DNA from 4 places in the Alloalcanivorax dieselolei B5 genome. Region 1 is predicted to be linked to each of the others. Evidence: predicted binding sites of a transcription regulator. Region 1 holds the regulator's gene; each other region holds the start of a gene.
What was found. Region 1 encodes sigma-54, which starts transcription at its own class of promoters, with help from an activator protein. Its sites were predicted from a motif close to TGGCACNNNNNTTGCTNT; they were not measured.

Region 1 (5,637 bases):
GACCTGGACGCCCACGCCGACAACCTGGTCTACGATCTCAAGCGCCGTCGTCTGATCCTCACCGGCAACGCCTATGTGCAGCATCAGGGCAACACCTTCGAAGGGGCCCGGGTGGAATATGACCTCAACTCCCGACGGATGGATGCCAGCAGCGAGGGCGACAAACGGGTGCGGCTGGTGATTCCCGCCGCCAATGCCTCCCAGGCTCAGAGCGGCGATAACGGCGACGAGGCGTCGCAAACCGGCGAAGACAACCAGGGCCAGGACGACGGCGCGCCACAATCGCCCGCCAACAGCACCCCCAATGAAACGGAGAGCCCCTGACCATGGCGAAACTGAATGCCCGCCAACTGGCCAAAAGCTACAAAGGGCGCCGTGTCATCGAGGACGTCTCCCTGGAAGTGGAAGCGGGCCAGATCGTGGGCCTGCTGGGCCCCAACGGCGCCGGCAAGACCACCTGCTTTTACATGATCGTCGGGCTGGTGGAAGCGGACGCCGGGCGCATCGAGATCAACGGCGAGGACATCACCCACCTGCCCATGCACGGGCGCGCCAAGCGCGGTATCGGCTACCTGCCTCAGGAGGCGAGCATCTTCCGCCGTCTGACCGTGGAACAGAACATCATGGCGATCCTCGAAACCCGCAAGGAACTGAGCAAAGCCGAGCGCGAGCAGGAGCTGAACAATCTGCTCGAGGAATTCCACATTACCCATATCCGCGACAGCATGGGCATGAGCCTGTCCGGTGGCGAGCGGCGGCGGGCGGAGATCGCCCGTGGCCTGGCCACGGATCCGGCGTTCATTTTGCTCGATGAGCCGTTCGCCGGGGTCGACCCGATCTCGGTGAATGACATCAAGGGCATCATTCGTCATCTCAAGGATCGCGGCATCGGCGTGCTGATCACCGACCACAACGTGCGCGAAACGCTGGATATCTGCGATACCGCCTATATCTGCAGCGCCGGTAACATCATCGCCGAGGGCGATTCCCAGACCATCCTCGGTAATCAACAGGTCCGCGACGTCTATCTGGGCGCCGACTTTCGGCTATGACGCGCCTCTACTCTTTTTCAATTGCAATTTCAACATTGGCATACATATTGCTTAAATGAATTGCGAAACCTTGAAAGACGCTGCTATTCTGCCGCCTTGGCGATTCACCGGACCACCAAGGCAGTATGAAACCGAGTCTACAACTCCAGATCGGCCAGCAGCTCACCATGACGCCGCAGTTGCAGCAGGCGATTCGCTTGCTGCAACTGTCGACGCTGGACCTGCGCCAGGAAATCCAGCAGGCGGTGGAAACCAACCCCCTGCTGGAACTTGAAGAGGGGGTCGAGGCCTACACCGAGGACGACACCCCCGCCGATGACGATTGGGAAGCGGAGGAAATGGACCTCGAACGCGACGAGGCCCTGGACGACCTGGTGGATGGACCGGTGGAGAGCGACAGCGAATGGGACGACCTCTATGTGGGCCAGTCCGGTTCCGGCTCGGGCGGCGGCGAGGACGATGACGCCGACGCCTGGCAACAGCGCCACGTCGCTCCGGTCACCCTCCAGGACCATCTGCTCTGGCAACTCAATCTCAGCCCGATGAGCGACCGGGACCGGGTCATCGCCGGCATCCTCATCGACGCCCTCGACCACCGTGGCTACCTGTCCCTGCCCCTGGATGATCTGCTCGACACCGCCGAGCGGCAAATCGCCGACGCCGATGATCCGGTGGAGGAAGACGAAGTGGTGGCGGTCCTGCACCGACTGCAGCAATTCGACCCGATCGGCGTGGCCAGCCGTGATCTGGCCGAATGCCTGGGCGTGCAATTGCGCCAACAGCCCGCCGACACCCCGCACCTGGACACCGCGACCGCCCTGCTCGGGCATCTCGCGCTACTGGAAAAGCACGACTATGCCGGACTGCGCCGCACCATGGGGGTGACGGAAAGCGATCTCCTCGACGCCCTGGCGTTGTTGCGCACCCTGGACCCGGCCCCGGGCGAACAAATCGGCGGCGAGGTGGCGGAATACGCGGTTCCCGATGTGGTGGTGCGCCCCTTCCGCGGCGGCTGGCGGGTGGAACTGAACGAAGAAGTCCTGCCCAAGGTCAACCTGAACGCCCAGTACGCCCGCCTGGCCCGCCGCACCGAGGGCGAGGACGGCCAGTACCTGCGTAACTGCATGCAGGAGGCGCGCTGGTTCCTGAAAAGCCTGCAAAGCCGTAATGACACCCTGCTGAAGGTGGCCCGGCGCATCGTCGAGGTGCAGCAGGACTTCTTCCACTATGGCGAGGAAGCGATGAAACCGCTGGTGCTGGCCGATATCGCCGAGGCGGTGGAGATGCACGAATCCACCATCAGCCGGGTCACCAATCAAAAGTTCATGCTCACGCCCCGAGGGGTGTTCGAGCTGAAGTATTTCTTTTCCAGTCACGTGGACACGGAAGGCGGCGGTGAATGTTCTTCCACCGCCATTCGTGCCATCATTAAGAAGCTGGTCGCCGCCGAGAACCCTCGCAAGCCACTCAGCGACAATAAGCTGGCCAGTTTGCTCAATGAGCAAGGGATCAAGGTGGCGCGCCGGACCGTCGCCAAGTATCGGGAGGCGATGCGAATCCCGTCTTCCAGCGCTCGCAAACGTCTGGTTTGACGACGCGGGAAACGGCTTATAACCCGGGCCAGAGGCCGGGGTTAAATAACGAGGCAAAGGAGCCAGCTATGCAAATCAACATCAGTGGCCATCACCTGGATATCACCGAAGCCCTTCGTGATTATGTGGACGACAAGTTTTCCAAGCTGGAACGGCATTTCGACCAGATCACTAGCATTCAGGTAATCCTGTCCCCGGAGCCGAACACCCACAAGGCGGAATCCACCATCCACATTTCCGGCGGCGAAGTCTTCGCCACCGCCGAGGCCGGTGACATGTACGCGGCTATTGATGCCCTGACCAGTAAGCTGGATCGTCAGATTCTCAAACACAAGGAGAAGACCGTGAGCCGCAAGCACGGTCACTAAGCGGATCTATGCGAGTACGAGAACTTCTCACCGAGGACCGCACCCATAACGGTATCGAGGTGGGTAGCAAAAAACGCCTTCTGGATCAGGTTGCCGAGCTGGCCGCGGCCAGTTGCGGCGACCTCGGTGCCCAGGACGTGTTCGATGCACTGGTGGCCCGGGAGCGCCTGGGCTCCACCGGTATCGGTGAAGGCATCGCCATCCCCCACTGTCGGCTCGGACGCTGCGAGCAGGCAGTGGGCCTGCTGCTGAAACTGGCCGAACCGGTGGACTTCGATGCCGTGGACGGCCGGCCGGTGGATCTGGTGTTCGTTCTGCTGGTGCCTGAACAGAACCCCGAACAGCACCTCAAGACCCTGAGTCACCTGGCCAACCTGTTCAACGACGAGGATTATCGGCGTGAACTGCGCCAGGCCACGGACGATCACCAACTCTATATTACCGCCGTGGAGTCAGAGGCCGAATTGCGCCTGGCTTCATAAGCTACGACGGGGCCCATGCGGCCGGTTCTCCCCGGCCCGGGCGTCTTTTCGGGGAAGAAAGCGTCAATCGCCATGAAACTGACCATTCTCAGCGGCCGGTCCGGATCCGGTAAGACCACGGCTCTGCAAGCACTGGAAGACCACGGTTATTACTGCGTGGACAACCTGCCTCTGGGCCTGTTGCCGCAACTGGCCGGGCAACTGGATGACGAGGACCGGGTGCTGGAGCGGGTGGCGGTGGGGATCGATGCCCGCAACCTGCCGCGACAACTGCTGGCCTTTCCCTCCACCCTGGCGGAACTGCGCAAGTTGCAGGTGGAAACGGAAATCATCTTTCTCGACGCCGATCACGGCACCCTGCTCAAACGCTTCAGTGCCACCCGGCGCCCACACCCGCTCAGCGGCGATGATCGCACTCTGGCCGATGCCATCGCCTATGAAGCCGAACTGCTCTCCGACATCCGCATGCGCGCGGATCTGGTGATCGACACCAGCACTCTGGATGTCCACTCCCTGCGCAACCAGATCCGCCAGCGGGTAGCCGGCCGCAACGTCAAACTGTCGCTGTTGATCCAATCGTTCGGCTTCAAGAACGGTCTGCCCAACGACGCCGATCTGGTCTACGACGTGCGCATGCTGCCCAATCCCCACTGGCACGGCGATCTGCGGGCCCTGACCGGTCGCGACGACAAAGTAGCGGCCTTCCTGCAATCTCATCAGGAAACCGAGGATTTGATCGACGATATTTTCCAGTTTCTGGTTCGCTGGCTACCCCGCTATGCCGCCAACGACCGCAGTTACGTTACCGTTGCCATCGGCTGCACCGGTGGCCGCCATCGCTCCGTCTATCTGGCCGAGCAGTTGGCTCAGCGCCTGCGCAATAAAGCCATCCCCCTGCATGTGCGGCATCGGGAGCTGGAGGGATGATCGAGAGGGAACTCACCATCATCAACAAACTGGGACTGCATGCCCGCGCCGCCGCCAAAGTGGTCAGCGTGGCGTCACGTTACAGCTGCACTATTCAGGTGCTTCACAACGAGCGTCAGGTCGACGCCAAGAGCATCATGGGCCTGCTTACCCTCGGCGCCGCCAAAGGCACCAACCTCAGGGTGCGGGTGGACGGCGATGACGAGCAGCCGGCCATGGCGGAACTGGCCGACCTGTTCGCCCGCCGTTTCGACGAAGAAGAGTGAAGAGGCCACTGTAGGAGCTTGCCCTGCAAGCGAACTCTTTGAACGTTGCGCATTCGCTTGCAGGGCAAGCTCCTACAGCGGCTTCGTGGTCCGGTCTACTGCCCGTCCTTCCGCTCCCTCTCGCTGCGCGCCCAGTTGATGACATAACTGCGGCTGACGCGATCGTGCAGGAGATTCCCTTTCAGGAACAGGTTCACCAGGATCACCACCTTGCTGGTCAGCGCATTGACCACTACGAACGCCATGACCCGCCATACATTGTGCAGGAATGACAGCCGCTCAAACTCCAGATTCGTTACCCTGAGCCCCAGCATCCGTTTCCCCGGAGTCGCCTGCCTGGGTCCTGCCTCCATGACCAGCGCCATCAGCATATAGGCCGGCACGGCGAGCATGGCAAAAAGTCCGAGGAAAGCGCCAACACCACTGGCATCGGCATCACCATTAGCATCCGCCACCATGACGCTCACCACCCATATCGGCATGACCAACAGCGCCACCAATACCAGCAGATCGATGACGATAGCGGCCATACGCAGGGTCATGCCGGTGAAATAAAGGGTTTCGGGTGCCGGCTCGGAGCTTGCCTGACGCGACGGCGGCACCGTCTCCTTACCACCACGCAGCCCCTGCAATAAGGCCTGATCGCCGGAAGAATTCGTATCCAGGGGGGCCAACACCCGATCCATGGCGGTATCGCCAAAACGGGCCGCCAGCAAGCCACGACGCCCTTCCCAATCGAACAGGCTGCTCAAATAAGCCAGTGTCACCGCATCCAGAGGCGGCTTGTTATCCTGCTGCCGAAGCCGCTCCACCAGCCCCGCCATCAGGGCATCACCCAAACCATGGTGAAAGGCGCTGTCCAGCATCCAGGGACTGTTGGCGAGGAAACGCCATTCCTTCTCCTCAGCCGGCCGCCCCTCGCGCTCCAGCAAAGCCTGGCACTGGGTCAA
Region 2 (5,637 bases), 970 kb from region 1:
ACCGGGAAGGTGTGCAGTTTGCGAAACGTGGCGATCTGATCCACGCCGGCGTTGGTCCGCGAGTCCGCGGCGAACACCAGCCCTTGTTCCAGGCGCATGGCGACGCAATAGGTCATCGGTTTCTCCGTGCGGTCACTGGTCCCCGGTGCCGGTCTGCCGCACCAGGGCCGCCGCGCGCAGGGATTCCACGCCACCGCCGTAACGGACGCCGCGTACCGGGCAGGCATCCAGATAGTCGAAGCCCACCGCCAGTTTCAGATGGCGTCTCGGACGGCGGGTCTGGTTGGTCACGTCAAACGTGTGCCAGCGCTCATCGAACCAGACTTCGGCCCAGGCATGGCTGGCGACGTGCTCGGAATCATCGCTGTAAAGATAGCCGCTGACGTAACGGGCGGGAATCCCCAAGGCCCGGCAGCAGGACAAAAACACATGGGTATGATCCTGGCACACCCCTTTCCTTAACCGATAAGCCTCGGCGGCGGTGCTGGATACATCGGTGATGCCGGGCGTAAACGGCATTCGCGACAGGATGGTTTCGCTCAGCCCCTCAAGATTGGTCAAGGTCCCGGCGGTACGCTGATGACTCCGGGCCAGTTCATGGAGCAACGAGTCAGGGCGGGTAAACGGAGAATAGCGGCAGTAAACCAGAGGGGAGATCCGGGTGTCGTCATCCTCACGGTCCTCACCATCGATTTCCACTTCGCCGGTGGCGGTGAGGTGTATGGCCTCGTGGGGTTGGTCCAGGGTCAGCACGTGCAGGATATTACCAAAGCCGTCGGAGGCCTCGCTGGCCGGCTCCGGCATGTCCAGATGCCAGTGCAGAATGCGCTGCCGCGCCGACGGACGCGGCGTCAGCCGCAAATACTGCGTGCTGTGCAGCACTTGCTCGGAATAGCGGTATTCGGTGCTGTGTCGAATCGACAGTTTCATACGACCTCCAGATATTCCTCGCGGATGGTATCCGCCAGCTCATTGATACGACGCAGAAAGTCCGTCAGGTAATCGTGCAAGCCGGTGTCCAGCACATGTTCCAGATCACCGTACTGCAGCCGCGCGAACTGCACCGCCGCCAAGCGCTTGGCGGTCTGCCCGGCGCGCCCCTCGATCGCCGGCAGCAACTCGCACAGCATTTGCATGCACGAGCGTAGCGAGCGTGGCACCTCGGCGCCGAGAACCAGCAGTTCCGCTACCCGGTCGGCGCTAATAGCCTCGCTGTAAAGCTCGCGATAGGATTCATACGCCCCCACCGAATGCAGCAAGGCGTGCCAGCGATAGAAGTCCATGGCGTCACCGCCGGAAGGAACGCCGTAGAGACTCCCGTAGAGAGTGCCGATCTGGTATTTCACATCGAGGATACGGGCCGTGTTATCGGCCCGCTCGATAAAGGTACCAATGCGCAGAAAACGGAAGGCGTCATTGCGCATGATGGTGCCGTAAGTGGCGCCACGGAACAGGTGGGAACGTTTTTTCACCCAATCAAAAAAAGCGCTGGCACCGTATTGATCCAGGCCACCACGGTGAATCTCCTTCAACTCCAGCCAGGTACTGTTGATGCTTTCCCACATCTCGGCGGTGATCTTGCCGCGCACCGCGTGGCCGTTCTCCCGCGCCAGACGCAGGCAGTTGAAAATGCTGCCGGGGTTGTCCTGATCCAGGGTGAAGAAATGCAGTACCTCGCGCACCTGGACGTCATCGTACCGGCTCATATACAGCTCATGCGTGCCCGAGATCATCAACGGCGCCATCATCTCATCGCGGGGATTGGCGACGAACGGCATCATCGACAGATTCCAGGCCACGTCGAGCATGCGCGCGGTGTTCTCGGCCCGCTCAACCAGACGGGACAGCCAGTACAGGTCGGACGCGGTGCGACTCAACATGACGGCGCCCCCACCACCCAGGTGTCCTTGGTGCCGCCCCCTTGGGACGAGTTCACCACCAGCGAACCGGCATTCATCGCCACCCGCGTGAGACCGCCGGGCACCATGCGGGTAGTACGGCCGTCACTGAGCACGAATGGGCGCAAGTCGATATGCCGGGGCGCGATGCCCTGCTCGACGAAGATCGGGCAGGTGGACAGCGACAGGGTCGGCTGGGCGATGTAATTGTCGGGCCGTGCCCGCAGACGCTGACGGAAACCCTCGATCTCCTCGCGGCTGGCCGCCGGTCCCACCAGCATGCCGTAACCGCCGGCGCCGTGGACCTCCTTAACCACCAGTTCCGGCAGGTGCTCCAATACGTACTGGAGGTCCTCCGGACGGCGGCATAGCCGGGTCGGGACGTTTTCCAGAATCGGCTCCTCACCCAGATAGAAGCGGATCATCTCCGGCACATAAGGATAAATGGACTTGTCATCGCCGACCCCGGAGCCAATGGCGTTGGCCAGCACCACGTTACCCTGCCGGTACACCGACAGCAGGCCGGGCACCCCCAGCATGGATTCCGGGTTGAACGCCAGCGGGTCGAGGAAATCGTCATCAATGCGGCGATAGATCACGTCCACCCGTTGCGGCCCGGCGGTGGTGCGCATGTAGACGAAGCCATCCTTGACGAACAGATCCGCCCCCTCCACCAATTCGATCCCCATCTGCTGCGCCAGGAAGGCGTGCTCGAAGTAGGCGCTGTTGAAACGCCCGGGCGTCAGCAGCACCACCGTGGGATAGGCCACGGCACTACTATGCTGCAAGGTATCCAGCAACAGCGATGGATAGTGCTCCACCGGCGCCACCGATTGCCCGGCGAACAACTCCGGGAACAACCGCATCATCACCCGCCGGTTTTCGATCATATAGCTGACCCCGGACGGGGTACGCAGATTGTCCTCCAGGACGTACCAGGTTCCCTCACCGTCACGGATCAGGTCCACGCCGCTGACGTGGCTGTACACCTGATTGGGCAGATCCACGTCCTGCATGCAGGGCTGGTAATGGGCGTTGCCATAGATCTGATCGGCGGGAATGCGGCCGGCGCGGATAATCTCCTGGCCGTGGTAAATGTCATCGAGGAATTGGTTCAATGCCCTCACCCGCTGGGCCGTGCCCTGCTCCAGGTGGTGCCATTCCTGTTCAGGAATAATGCGGGGAACCACATCAAAAGGAATCAGCCGCTCCGCGCCACTCTCCTCACCGTAGACATTGAAGGTGATGCCGACCCGGTGGAACAACAGCTCGGCTTCCTGACGCTTGCGGTGCAGGAGCTCATTGGACTGCCCCAACAACCAGCCGTGATAACTGGAATAGTGGGGGCGAACCGCCCCTTCCCTGGCGAACATCTCATCAAAGCCGGACACCGCCGGCGGTGTAATCGACTGCATGGCGCGTTATTCCCTGTGGCCCTTTCCCCAACGACGGGGATACCAACAGGCTCAGCAAGGGATATGCCAATTCGGAGACAAAGGATTCAGGGACATCCGCCCCGGCATGGCGCAAGACTGCGATCCATGCTGAAGCAGGCCGACCTTGAGGCACCAAATCGGGGCACAACAAGGCTTCGCCAGCAGGGCAATGGATTCCCCCGCCCCAAAAGCAGAAAGCCCGGCACTAGGCCGGGCTTTCCAGGACATCGTCGAATGCGAGTGTTCAGAGCTTGCTGTCCAGCTCCGGTACCGCTTCGAACAGATCCGCCACCAGACCGTAGTCCGCCACCTGGAAGATGGGGGCTTCTTCGTCCTTGTTGATGGCCACGATCACTTTGGAATCCTTCATGCCCGCCAAGTGCTGGATGGCACCGGAGATACCGACGGCGATGTACAGGTTCGGGGCAACGATCTTACCGGTCTGACCCACCTGCATGTCGTTCGGCACGAAACCGGCGTCAACGGCGGCGCGGGATGCACCCACGGCGGCGCCAAGCTTGTCGGCCACTTTGTAGAGGATTTCGAAGTTGTCGCCGTTGCCCATGCCGCGGCCACCGGAGATCACGATGTCGGCACTGGTCAGTTCCGGACGGTCGGACTTGGCCAGTTCCTCACCCACGAAGGAGGAGATACCGGCGTCCTTGACCACGTCAACGTTCTCAACGCTGGCGGAACCGCCTTCCTCGGCAACGCCGTCGAAGGAGGTGCCACGCACGGTGAGCACTTTCTTGGCGTCGGCGCATTTCACGGTGGCGATGGCGTTACCGGCGTAGATCGGACGCTTGAAGGTGTCGCCGTCGACCACGTCGGAGATTTCGGAGATCTGCGGAGCGTCCAGCAGAGCGGCCACGCGCGGCGCGAAGTTCTTGCCGGTGGTGGTGGCGGCGGCCAGGATGTGGCTGTAGTCGCCGGCCAGCTCAACCACCAGGTCGGCGATGTTTTCCGCCAGCTGGTGCTCGTAGGCGTCGTTGTCAGCGCACAGCACTTTGCTTACGCCATCAACCTTGGCGGCCGCTTCAGCCACGGCGCCACAACCTTTACCGGCAACCAGGACGGTGACGTCGCCACCGAGCTCCTTGGCGGCGGCAACCACGCTCAGGGTAACCTTATTGAGCGTAGCGTTATCGTGTTCGGCGTAGACTAAAACACTCATCAGATCACCTTCGCTTCGTTTTTCAGTTTATCCACCAGCTCATCAACGGAGCCCACCTTGACACCGGCACTGCGTTCCGGCGGCATTTCCACCTTCTCGGTGGTGACGCGCGGAGTCAGGTCAACGCCCAGATCAGCCGGGGCTTTCACGTCCAGCGGCTTCTTCTTGGCTTTCATGATGTTCGGCAGGGAAGCGTAGCGCGGCTCGTTGAGGCGCAGATCGGTGGTCACCACCGCCGGCAGGCTCAGCTCAACGGTTTGCAGACCGCCGTCGATTTCACGGGTCACTTTCACCTTGCCGTCGGCCACGTTCACTTCGGAAGCGAAGGTGCCTTGCGGCATGCCGGCCAGAGCCGCCAGCATCTGACCGGTCTGGTTGTTGTCACCGTCGATGGCCTGTTTGCCGAGGATGACCAACTCCGGCTTTTCTTCATCAACGATGGCTTTGAGGGCCTTGGCGATACCCAGAGGCTGAACTTCCTCGTCGGTTTCCACCAGAATCGAACGGTCCGCGCCCAGCGCCATGGCGGTACGCAGTTGTTCCTGGGCGGCCTTGGGACCGATGGACACGGCAACGATCTCGGTAACCACGCCTTTTTCCTTCAGCCGTACCGCTTCTTCCACAGCGATTTCACAGAAGGGGTTCATGGCCATTTTCACATTGGCGAGATCAACACCGGAGTTGTCTGCCTTCACGCGAACCTTAACGTTGTAGTCAACGACTCGCTTGATGGGTACAAGAACCTTCATAGGATCCTCGGAATGTTCCACTGATGACTTGTAGAAGGAGGCGAGACGACGCCGTTACCGGGTCCACCCCCGCGAGAGAGCGGCTATCTTGAACTCTGGCCGGAACGAGGTCAATAGGCCGGAAAATCGTAACCGGATGATTTTGTTGCAAATAGACATCAATTTTCGTCCATTTTTCATGACCTTGCGGTCATCCCGGCAATAACGACCGGGTTGCTCCGTCTCCCCTGCCCTTGCCCATTTCCGCTGATCCGACGATAATCCAAACGCTCGTTTGAATTGGTGTGGAAAACCATTCCGAAAGTGGTGGAATATAGCCGATGCTTATATACTCCGCGCACCCTAAGGCCTGTACCGCCCTTTTTTTCGCATTGGCGGAT
Region 3 (5,637 bases), 2.3 Mb from region 1:
GATCGTCCACCAGCATGATCTTCAATGGCATGGGCTTGTCGGCATCCATGTTGGTTGGCTTCCCCCCGTTGTAGCAACCGCTGTGCCAAGCGGTCATGGCCCGGTTTTCATGCCGCGCACGGACCGGGGCGCGGAAAGCGCACCAATCCAGTGCAAAACCGCGCCCTCTTCCGCACCGTCGTGACGCCGATCAGGCCTGCTGCCGCTGCGGCGCCGCCGGGTCCGGACGGCTGGGCAAGGCGGTGACCTTGTTTTGCTTCTCATAGAGAAACCGCAGCACCTTTTGCCGGCAGCGGTGGTAAACAGGATCGTCCGCCAACGCCAACCGGTCCCTGGGGCGCGGCAGCGCCACCGGCAGCACTTCGCCAATGGTGGCGGACGGGCCGTTGCTCATCATCACGATGCGGTCGGACAACAGCACCGCCTCGTCCACATCGTGGGTGATCATGATCACGGTGGTGCCCAGTTGCGCGTGAATCGCCATCAGTGAATCCTGCAGATGAGCACGGGTAAGCGCGTCCAGCGCGCCGAAAGGCTCATCCATGAGCAGCACGCGCGGTTGCATGGCCAGCGCCCGGGCAATGCCCACCCGCTGCTTCATGCCGCCGGAGATCTCTTGAGGGGTCTTGTCCATGGCGTGCGCCATGTGCACCAGCTCCAGGTTATAGGCCACCCAGTCCCGCATTTCCTTTTTGCTTTTCTGTTTGCGGAACACCTGCCGCACCGCCAGTTCCACGTTCTCAAAGGCGGTGAGCCAGGGCAGCAGCGAGTGGTTCTGGAACACCACCGCCCGTTCCGGGCCGGGTTCGGTGACCTCCCGGCGATCCAGAATCACACCGCCATCGGTGGCGTGCAGCAAGCCGGCGACAATATTCAACACGGTGGATTTGCCGCAGCCGGAGTGACCGATCAGCGACACGAATTCACCGGCGGCGATTTTCAGGTTCACCCCCTTCAAGGCTTCGAAACGCCCGGTCGGTGTATCAAAGGCCATGCCTACGTTGGACAGTTCCAATAATGCTGTCATACCTTCTCCTAGCGCTGCGCGGCGCTCTTGTCCCATACCAGAAACCGTTGCAGCGCCAGCATCAGCCGGTCCAGCAGAAAACCGATCAACCCGATCACCTGCACCGCCACCATGATGCGTCCCAGTGACTGGGAGCTGCCGTTCTGGAATTCATCCCAGACGAATTTTCCGAGACCCGGATTCTGCGCCAGCATTTCCGCGGCAATCAGCACCATCCAGGCGATCCCCAGACTCAATCGCAGACCGGTGAACATCATCGGCAGTGCCGAGGGCAACACAATACGGCGCACATGCTCGAAAGCATTAAGACGCAACACCCGCGACACGTTGGTCAGATCGCTGCTCACCGAGGTCACGCCCACCGCGGTGTTCAGCAAGGTGGGCCATAAACAACACAGCGTGACGGTGAACATGGAAGTGAGAAACGACTTGGCCAGCCAGGGATCACTGCTGGTGTAAACGGCGCTGACCACCATAGTCACCAGCGGCAGCCAGGCCAGCGGCGATACCGGTTTGAAAATCTGAATCAGCGGATTCACCGCCGCGTGCACGCCGGCGCTCAGGCCGACCACAATGCCCAGCGGTATGGCCAGCGCCGAAGCCAGCAGAAAGCCGCTCATCACGGTGATCAGACTGGTGCCGACCTGATCGAAAAAGGTGGGCGCGCCGGTATAGTCCCGGCGTACCGGTTGCCAGTCCGGTTGCTGCGCCAGGCGCGTCTCGATGTATTTCTCCTGACGCTCATGGAAGGCCGCTTCCCGCTGCCGCCCTTCACGGTGCTCCTGATAGAGCGCCTGGGTTTGCTCCCATACAGTGGCGGGGCCGGGAAACTGCCCCAGCGACGTCTGAATATTCTGCGCCGCCCAATGCCATAGCAGCAGGAACAGCGCGATACCCAGAAGCGGCCATACCAGTTGCCGCAACACCGCTTGTTGCTGCGCCGGCCCGGCCTTGCCGCGCATCAGATCGCGATAGGGCGCCAGCCAGTCCGGTAGCGTCATCGTCACCATGGATCCTCCTCGCCGCTCAGAGGCGGTCGCCGTCCTTCAAACCAATGGGAAATTGATTCAGATAGGTGTTCGGGTGACGGCCGTCATAGGTGATGCCGTCGATGAACTCGCTTTGCGGCGGCTTGAAGCCGTCTTCGTTTTCGAAGTCGGGGAAATCGGCGGCGCTCATCTTGCCTTCATCAATCAAGGCCTTGGCGGCAGCGGCATAGACATCGGGCCGATACACTTTTTGCGCCGTTTGCAGATACCAACTGTCCGGTTTGCTTTCGCTGATCTGCCCCCAACGGCGCATTTGCGTCAGATACCAGATGGCATCGGAGTAGTACGGGTAGGTGGCGTTGTGGCGGAAGAACACATTGAAGTCCGGCACCGGTCTGATATCGCCCTTTTCATACTCGAAGGTGCCGGTCATGGAATTGGCGATCACTTCCTCGTCGGCGCCGACATAGTTGGGGCGGGCCAGGATTTTCACCGCCTCGGCGCGATTGGCGTTGTCGTTCTCGTCCAGCCACTTGGCGGCGCGAATCAGCGCCTTGACCACGCGGATATGGGTGTTGGGGTATTTGTCCGCCCACGCCTTGCTGACACCGAACACCTTCTCCGGATTGTTTTTCCAGATTTCGTAGTCGGTGATCACCGGCACGCCGATGCCCTTGAACACCGCCTGCTGGTTCCACGGCTCACCGACGCAATAACCGTGAATGGTGCCCGCCTCCAGGGTCGCCGGCATTTGCGGCGGCGGCGTTACCGACAGCAACACGTCCGCCTGCAACTGGCCGCTGGTATCGCCTTTGTGCGGCGCATAGAAACCCGGATTCAAGCCGCCCGCGGCGAGCCAGTAACGCAGCTCGTAGTTGTGGGTGGAAACCGGAAACACCATGCCCATGCGGAACGTTTTGCCTTCCTTGCGGTAGGCTTCCACCACCGGCTTCAGGGCGTCCGCCTTGATCGGATGCAGCGGCTTGCCGTCCTGCTCGGGAAGGGACGCTTTCATCGCTTGCCAGACGTCATTGGAAACAGTGATGCCGTTACCGTTCAGATCCATACTGAAGGCGGTGATGATGTGCGCCTGGGTGCCATAGCCTATGGTGGCGCCCAGCGGCTGCCCGGCCAGCATGTGGGCGCCGTCCAGTTGCCCGTCGATGACCCGGTCCAGCAGCACTTTCCAGTTGGCCTGGGCTTCCAGCGTCACGAACAGCCCTTCCTCCTCGAAGTAGCCCTTTTCGTAGGCCACCGCCAGCGGCGCCATGTCGGTCAGCTTGATGAAGCCGAATTTCAGTTCCGCCTTCTCCGGCCAGCCCACGGTCTCGGCCAGGGCCGGTATCGCCACCAACCCCGCCAGCATCGCCAGCCGGCGGCACCACCGTTGAATTCCCATCATGCGTCATACCCCTTCTGTGTTTCGGAACAAAAAAAAAGCGCCCAAGAACGATCAGCGGATATCGCCGAACGTTCTTGAGCGCCTTTGCTCGTGATCGCGCCACCGCCATTGGCGGCACCCTCACCGGTTTGTCATTCGTGGGAAGAAGAGAGCAAACCCTGTGCCAATAGAAAAAGTTCTTTCAGCTCAGAAAGTTAGCGTCGCAAGGAGAGAAAAACGGAGGACACGGGCGTGACCAAAACAGGGAAGGCGCACCAATTCGGCGCCGATTCGGCGTACCGATTCAGGGCATCAGCGCGTCACATCGAAACGCAATACACCGATCACCTGCCCACGGCCGGTTCGCACTTCCACCCGCCAGCGGCCTTCGGCATGTTCCGGGAAATGCCGTTTATGGGACCAGGTGCGGTAGCCCTCCTGCCGGCCACCGGTGAGCGCCAGGCCGATCCGGTCCACCAGTTGGCCATCGTGGTACCAGTAATGGCTGACCGGCTGACCCAGCCCCAACGGAGCGCGGATCGCGGTATACGCGTACAGCCCGCCACTCAGCTCGGCGACCTCGAAGCGGGTACCGGTCACCAGCGGCTCACGCCGCTCTCGATTGAGCGTCAGCGCCATGGCCCGGTGTTCCAATGACAGGGTCAGCGGCGGCACCAGCCGGGCGCCCCACAGCGGCACACTGGCAATGGCCAGGGAAAGCAGCACCAGTACCACCCAGCGATACAGCCGCCTGGGCCCACCCACGCGCCAGAAGCTGGGCAGCGCGACCAGGGCGGTGAGAATGGCGGCGCCATCCAGGGCCAGGTTGGTGGGCACCTTGACGGTCAGCGGTAACAACACCAGCAACGCCACGAACAGCGCCCAGGCGTGGTAACCAAAGTACAGGGCCCGCTGCGCCGCCAGACGGAAATACAGCGGATCGACAATACTGACCAGGGCGCTGACCATCACCAGGCCCGTGAACAGCACATAGGCGGCGCCGCCGGACCATTGCAGCAGGATGAACGGCAGTGTGAAGAAGAAGGCTTCCTGGTGCACCCCCTGGAGCATCAGTTTCAACGCCCCCTGGGACAGCTTCTGCATGGCCGGGCCGCGCAAAAACCGCGACCACAGGCCCTCGGTGAGCAGCGCCAGCCAGGTGGTCACCAGAATCACCGTCAGCACGGTGGCCAGCCAGGGTTTGCGTTCCACCAGGAAATAGCTGCTCAGGCCGAGCAGAAAGCTGCCCACCGCCCACAGGTAGCGCAGGCGGTGGAAACGGAGCATCAGGGCATCAAGCCACGTGGAGTTCATCATCACCCGGAGTGGTTATAGGGGGCCCCAGGATACCGATAGCGATGTCAGCCCACCATGTTCAACAGCACACCGGCGGCCACCGCCGAACCGATGACGCCGGCCACATTGGGCCCCATGGCGTGCATCAGCAGGTGGTTGTGCGGATTGGATTCCAGCCCCACCCGATTGGCCACCCGCGCCGCCATGGGTACCGCGGAGACCCCGGCGGCGCCGATGATCGGATTCACCGGCACTTTACCGACGGCGTTCATCAAACGGGCCATCAGCACACCGGAGGCGGTGCCGATCACGAAAGCCGCCAACCCCAGCAGCAAAATGCCCAGGGTCTCCAGCACCAGAAAGCTTTCGGCGCTGAGCTTGGCGCCCACCGCCAGCCCCAGCAGGATGGTCACCGTGTTGATCAGGGCGTTGCTGGTGGTGTCCACCAGCCGGCTGACCACCCCGGCCTCGCGCATCAGGTTGCCGAAGCAGAACATGCCCAACAGCGGCGCCGCGTCCGGCAACAACAAGGCCACCAGGATCAGTAGCAACACCGGGAACAGAATTTTTTCCAGGCGCCCCACCGGACGCAACTGCTCCATGCGGATTTCCCGCTCCTTGCGGGTAGTGAGCAGGCGGATCACCGGCGGCTGGATCAGCGGCACCAATGCCATATAGGAATAGGCGGCCACGGCGATGGCGCCAAGCAGATCCGGCGCCAGGCGGGCGGTGACGTAGATACTGGTGGGGCCGTCGGCGCCACCGATGATGCCGATACTGGCGGCATCGGCGAGAGAGAAGTCCATGCCCACCGCGTTCAGCGCCAAGGCACCAAGCAGCGCGGCGAATATGCCGAACTGGGCGGCGGCGCCGAGCAACAAAGTGCGCGGATTGGCCAGCAGCGGGCCGAAGTCGGTCATGGCGCCGACGCCCATGAAGATCAG
Region 4 (5,637 bases), 1.4 Mb from region 1:
ACCGCAAAAGACGCTGCTGGATATGGAGCGGCTGCTGGCGGAGCTGGACCGGCGCGGATTATTGCGGGTGACGGAGCCGGATCGCGCCGCCGATCATTTCTTTTCCCTGATCAAGGGCTGCCATGAGATGCAGGTGCTGATCGGTTGCGGCGAACCGATGACGGCGGAGGACGCCGAAGCCCATATCACCGATGTGGTGGCCATGTTCCTGCGCGCTTATGCGCCATAGAGACGCACGGCGAGCAGCACCACCAGCAGTGCCAGCACGGCACTGACGCTCTGCCAGAAACGCACCGGATGGCGCTCCATCAGCGGTGCCCGGATGGGATGCGCCAGACCCGGATTGGGATGGCGCAGGTCATGGATAAATTCCGATAACTCCCGATAACGCTTGTCCGGATGCGGATGCACCGCCTTGCGCAGGGTTCCGTCCACCCAAGCCGGCAGATCACGGTCGTCGCGCAGGGCACTGCGATAGCGGAGCCGGTTCTGCGCGGCCCGGGTCCGGCACTGGGACACGGCGGTGCCGTAGGGCAAATCCCCGGTCAGCAGTTGATAGGTGATGACACCGAGGGAAAACAAATCAGAGGCGGTATCGCCCGGTTCTCCGAGAAAGTACTCCGGCGCCATGTAAGGCAAGGTGCCTTGCGGCGCTTCCCGGTCCCGGGGCGGGGCCAGCTCCGCCAGCCCGGCCACGCGGGCGGCGCCGAAGTCGATCAGGGTGACGGTGCCGTTGGCGTCGACCATCACGTTCTCCGGGCGCAGGTCCTGGTGCAGCATCTCCCGCCGATGAAAGGCGTACAGCGCGCGGGCGATCTGTTCCACCAGATCCCGAACCGTTTCCAGCGAAGGGTTGGGGTGGTCGCGCATCCACTGAGTCAGGGTTTTCCCGTCCACATAGTCCGTCACGGTGTACAGGTAACGACGTTGCCGTTGCCTTGGCGGCGCCTTGAGAACATGGGGATGATCGATGCGATGGGCGATCCATTCCTCCATCATGAACCGTTCCAGAAAGGCGCGATCAGCGGCGCGGTCGATGGCCGGGGTTTTCAGTACCACGGTGGTGCCGCTGTCCAGATCCTCCGCCAGATAGACATGGCTGCGGCTGCTCGCATGCAGCTCCCGCAGAATACGGTAGCCGTCGAATTCCATGCGAACCTGCAACTCCGGCGGTAGCGGCAGATCGTCAAGGCGGCCGGACAAGGCGGAGGGCTCCGCCCGCGGCAACCGGTCGACGCGCAGTACCTGCACGGTCAGGTTATCCTCGCTGCCGCGTTCGTAGGCCAGCGCCGCCAGGGTCTTTGCCGCCTGTTGCGGATCGGTTTGCGAGGCCAGAGTGCTGATCAGGGTGTCGGCATCCAGATACTCGTGGACGCCGTCGGTGGCCAGCACGAACCAGTCCCCTTCCGTTACCGGCATGCTGAGATGATCGATTTCCGCGCGGGCGTTCATGCCCAGCGCCCGGCTCAGGTAACTCTGCTCTTGTGACACCCACAACCGGTGATCTTCGGTGAGCTGTTCCAGGACGCCATTACTCAGCCGATACAGGCGGGCATCACCCAGATGGAAGCAATGGGCGCTGTCCCCCTTGATCACCAGAGCGGTAAAAGTGCATACGTAGCCCCGGTCCAGGTCATAACGGTATTGGCTTTGGCGGGTTTGCGCGTGCAGCCAGGCATTGGTGGCATTGATCACCCGTTGCGCGGATTGCCGTACCGACCAGGTCTCCGGGGTGCTGAAGTAGTCTTCGAGAAAGCTGCTGACCGCGGTTTCCGAGGCGATGTGACTGACGTTGCTGCTGCCGATGCCATCGGCCAGCGCCAGCACCAGCCCCTTGCTGGTCAGCGGCATTCCCTCGGGAATCAGCGCGCCGTGGAAATCTTGATTGACGGCTTTGCGGCCTTTGTCGGAGTACTGTCCCAGGGATACCTGAAGGGAGGAAGGCATGGTGTTGGGCGCCCCGTCCGTGGCCGGAGCGCGGTCCTTTCGGTTGCTGCTCCCGGGATTACAGGGAACGTTTCGGCGCGGTGCGCACATGGGTGGTATAGAGAGTCAGACCGGTGAAGGCGAGGCCGCCCACCAGGTTGCCCAGCGCTGTGGGAATTTCGTTCCAGATAAAGTAGTCCGCCACTGAGAAATCGCCGCCCATCAGCATGGCGCAGGGGAACAGGAACATGTTCACCACCGAGTGCTCGAAGCCCATGTAGAAGAACAGAAAGATCGGCATCCACATGGCGATCACCTTGCCGGAAACATTGGTGGAAATCATCGCGCCCACCACGCCCATGGACACCATCCAGTTGCACAGCATGCCGCGAATGAAAATGGTGATCCAGCCGGCCAGGCCATACTCGGCATAGCCGAGGGTACGGGATTCACCAATGGCCGCCAGCTTTTCGCCCACGGCGCCTGGCTCCGTGTTGAAGCCGTAGGTAAGAATGAACGACATCATGAACGCCACGGTGAGCGCGCCGGCGAAGTTGCCCAGGAACACGAGGCCCCAATTCTTCAGCACGCGGTTGCCGGTCACTCCCGGGCGCCGGTCCAGCAGCGCCAGCGGGGTCAGCATGAACACGCCGGTCAGGAGGTCGAACCCCATCAGATAGAGCATGCAGAAGCCGACGGGGAACAACAGGGCCCCGATCAGGGGGTTGCCAGTTTGCACCGTGATGGTTACCGCCATGGCCGCCGCCAGGGCGAGGATGGCGCCAGCCATGTAGGCACGGATCAAAGTGTCGCGGGTGGCCATGTAAATCTTCGATTCACCGGCATCCACCATTTTGGTGACGAATTCGGAAGGCACTAGGTAAGACATGGTCGCACTCTCTGGATCATCAAGGTTTGCGGAAAGCCCTTAAAAGCGTCGTTCTATTGCTAGGGAAGGGAGCAGCAAGAACCGCACCAGGAGAGCAGAGAAATCATTAACTATTTGATATAAAAGGAGTTTATTGTTTTGGTGGTAGTGGCGACCCAGATCCGGTTCGAAAGTATGGCGCCATTGTGGTGCATTGGCCCGGGTCCGTTTTGGTGCTTTACCGGAAGGCGTGTCGTTAATTGTGCGGTATCGGCAATCGGGGTAGGCTGCCGGCTTCCCCCTGCCGGCCTTCACCATGCTTCAACACTTCCTGGAACACTTTGGCTATCCCGCCCTGTTCGTGGGGACCTTTCTGGAAGGCGAGACGATTCTGGTACTGGCGGGGTTCCTGGCGTTCCATGACTATCTGCGTCTGGACCTGGTGATATTCACCGCTTTCGCCGGTGCTTTTTGCGGCGATCAGCTCTGGTTTCTGCTCGGGCGTCACCATGGCCGGCGGTTGTTGCGACGCAAGGCGCGCTGGGAAGCGGCGGGGGAAAAAGCCTTGGGTCTGGTGCGGCGCCACCCGGATCTGTGGGTGCTGGGTTTCCGTTTCGTCTATGGCCTGCGTACGGTGATGCCGGTGGTGATCGGCCTGTCCGGCTATCCGCCGCGCCGGTATTTGCTGTTCAATGCCCTGGGCGCCGCGATCTGGGCAACGGCACTGGGCTTCGCCGCCTTCCATTTCGGCACCCTGCTGGAAGGGCTGCTTGGCCATCTGAAACGCTACGAGTTTTATGTGTTGGGGGGCCTGCTTCTGATCGGTGTGCTGATGTGGCTGTGGCGCCATTTTCGCGCACCTCGCTGACACGCGATTCGCCGCCCTCAGCGGTGGGACATCCATGGTCCACGAACCGCTTTAGTCTTTCTATACCCTGAGCTCAGTACATATCGTTTTCCCCGAGCCCGCGGTCTGGCTACCTTGCGATTCTGGTTTTCCTGACAGAGAAGCGAGCCTGCCCCATGATCACTGTATTCACGGATTCTTCCCCCAACGGCTTCAAGGTCACCATTGCTCTTGAAGAGCTGGGGCTGCCTTATGCGCTGGAACAGGTCAATCTTCATGCTGGCGAGCATCGCCAATCGTCTTTCCTGGCGATGAACCCCCATGGCCGGATTCCCGTCCTGCGTGATGAGCAAACCGGAGTGACGCTTTTTGAGTCCTCGGCGATCCTGTTGTATCTGGCGGAAAAAACCGGGCGCCTGCTGCCGGAGGCGTTGACGGCCCGTTGGGAAGCGATCAAATGGCTGCAGTTTCATTCCGCCAGCATGGGGCCGATACTGGGACAGCGCGTGCATTTCGAGTTGTTCGCGCCGACCCGGTTGCGCGAGGCTATTGATCGTTACCGGAGCTTGAGCGAGGAAGCCTTCGCCACGCTGGACCGGCATCTGAGTAGCCGGGTCTTTCTGGCTGGCGACAGCTATTCCATCGCCGATATCGCCACTTTCGGCTGGACGCATATCGCCGTGATTTGCGGCTTCGGATTCGAGCACCATCGCCATTTGACACGCTGGCATGATGCCGTGGCGCGGCGGCCGGCGGTAGGGCGTGGCGTGATGCTGCCGGCACCGGCCACCGGGCCGTGATGTTTATTCAATATCAAGAACAGGTTCCAGGGTGATCAGGTATGACGTACAGGGCTGATGTGTTAGCCACGCCGCTGGGGCCGATGATTGCCCTGGTTGATGAGCAAGGTGCTCTGGTGCGTCTGGAGTTCGTTGATGGGCAGCATCATCCGGCCAGTGTGCATTGGCGCGGCCTGTCCTATGTTCAGGATGCGGCGGCTGTCCGTCCTGTGGCGGAGCAACTGGACGCTTATTTCGCTGAGCAATTGACGGATTTCGACGTGCCGCTGGCGCCCCTGGGTAACGCTTTTCTGCAAGAGGCCTGGCGCCATCTGCGGCGAGTGCCCTACGGCACCACCATCTCCTATGGCGAGTTGGCAACACGGCTGCCCCGGCCCACTTCGGCGCGGGCTATTGGCCGTGCCAATGCGGTCAATCCGATCGCCATTATTGTCCCTTGTCACCGGGTGATTGGTGCCGACGGCAGCCTTACCGGCTACGCTGGCGGGATCGAACGCAAGCAGGCGTTGCTTGAGTTGGAGTGCGCGCTGCCGCAGCGGAGTTTGTTGTGATCAGTCCTCGCCGCACGATGCCTCCTGTGCCAGCCATTCTCTGAAGAGTGTCATGGCCGGCTTTTCCTGCACCGAAGACGGCCACACCAGATAATAGGCGAAATCCGATGGCCAGGGCTGATCCAGAGCCAGTACCAGCCGGCCGGCATCGATTTCCGCCCGGGCATGCACATCCCGGATCAAAGCGAGACCCTGCCCGGCCTCCGCCGCCCGGATCAGCAGCAGCTCGTCATTGAATGCGGGTCCCCGGTCGGCGTGGGTCGGTTCGCTCACCCCCAGTGCTTTCAGCCACAGCACCCAGTCCGCCCGGTTGCTGTTTTGCAGTAGTGGGAAGGCCAGACAGTCGGCGGGTTCCTGGATCAGTGGTCCCCGGGCCAACAGGGCGGGGCTGGCCACCGGCACCAGCACCGACGCCATCAGGCGCAGGCATGCCAGTCCGGGGTAATCGCCCAGGCCGTGACGGATCGCCACGTCCACCCGGTCACGCTGAAAGTGGATCAGATCGGATGAGGCCTCCACGCGAACATCGATATCCGGGTGACGCTCGGTGAAGCGGCCGAGACGGGGCACCAGCCAGGAGGCGGCAAAGGACGGCGTGGTGCTCACGGTCAGTGTTTGCCGGGCGTTCCGGGCTTCCAGGCTGCC

Region 2: the regulator sigma-54 is predicted to act here: its motif matches at 3,365-3,382, upstream of B5T_RS13360 (circularly permuted type 2 ATP-grasp protein).
Region 3: the regulator sigma-54 is predicted to act here: its motif matches at 3,567-3,584, upstream of B5T_RS07665 (CmpA/NrtA family ABC transporter substrate-binding protein).
Region 4: the regulator sigma-54 is predicted to act here: its motif matches at 2,887-2,904, upstream of B5T_RS02150 (formate/nitrite transporter family protein).

Annotation. Positions count from the first base shown of each region.
Region 1 is NC_018691.1:3,972,683-3,978,319, forward strand. Features, by position in the region: gene lptA (lipopolysaccharide transport periplasmic protein LptA) at 1-324, shown strand, start outside; gene lptB (LPS export ABC transporter ATP-binding protein) at 327-1,052, shown strand; gene B5T_RS17665 (RNA polymerase factor sigma-54) at 1,178-2,644, shown strand; gene hpf (ribosome hibernation-promoting factor, HPF/YfiA family) at 2,713-3,012, shown strand; gene ptsN (PTS IIA-like nitrogen regulatory protein PtsN) at 3,021-3,494, shown strand; gene rapZ (RNase adapter RapZ) at 3,567-4,421, shown strand; gene B5T_RS17685 (HPr family phosphocarrier protein) at 4,418-4,687, shown strand; gene B5T_RS17690 (RDD family protein) at 4,783-5,637, opposite strand, start outside.
Region 2 is NC_018691.1:3,004,567-3,010,203, forward strand. Features, by position in the region: gene B5T_RS13345 (proteasome-type protease) at 1-116, opposite strand, end outside; gene B5T_RS13350 (transglutaminase family protein) at 133-930, opposite strand; gene B5T_RS13355 (alpha-E domain-containing protein) at 927-1,880, opposite strand; gene B5T_RS13360 (circularly permuted type 2 ATP-grasp protein) at 1,874-3,313, opposite strand; gene B5T_RS13365 (electron transfer flavoprotein subunit alpha/FixB family protein) at 3,579-4,508, opposite strand; gene B5T_RS13370 (electron transfer flavoprotein subunit beta/FixA family protein) at 4,508-5,257, opposite strand.
Region 3 is NC_018691.1:1,674,099-1,679,735, reverse strand. Features, by position in the region: gene B5T_RS07680 (ANTAR domain-containing response regulator) at 1-49, opposite strand, end outside; gene B5T_RS07675 (ABC transporter ATP-binding protein) at 191-1,027, opposite strand; gene B5T_RS07670 (ABC transporter permease) at 1,036-2,037, opposite strand; gene B5T_RS07665 (CmpA/NrtA family ABC transporter substrate-binding protein) at 2,054-3,382, opposite strand; gene B5T_RS07660 (DUF5924 family protein) at 3,710-4,714, opposite strand; gene B5T_RS07655 (sodium ion-translocating decarboxylase subunit beta) at 4,759-5,637, opposite strand, start outside.
Region 4 is NC_018691.1:455,287-460,923, forward strand. Features, by position in the region: gene B5T_RS02140 (TetR/AcrR family transcriptional regulator) at 1-229, shown strand, start outside; gene B5T_RS02145 (bifunctional protein-serine/threonine kinase/phosphatase) at 217-1,947, opposite strand; gene B5T_RS02150 (formate/nitrite transporter family protein) at 2,006-2,815, opposite strand; gene B5T_RS02155 (DedA family protein) at 3,111-3,662, shown strand; gene B5T_RS02160 (glutathione S-transferase family protein) at 3,818-4,441, shown strand; gene B5T_RS02165 (methylated-DNA--[protein]-cysteine S-methyltransferase) at 4,483-4,992, shown strand; gene gcvA (transcriptional regulator GcvA) at 4,993-5,637, opposite strand, start outside.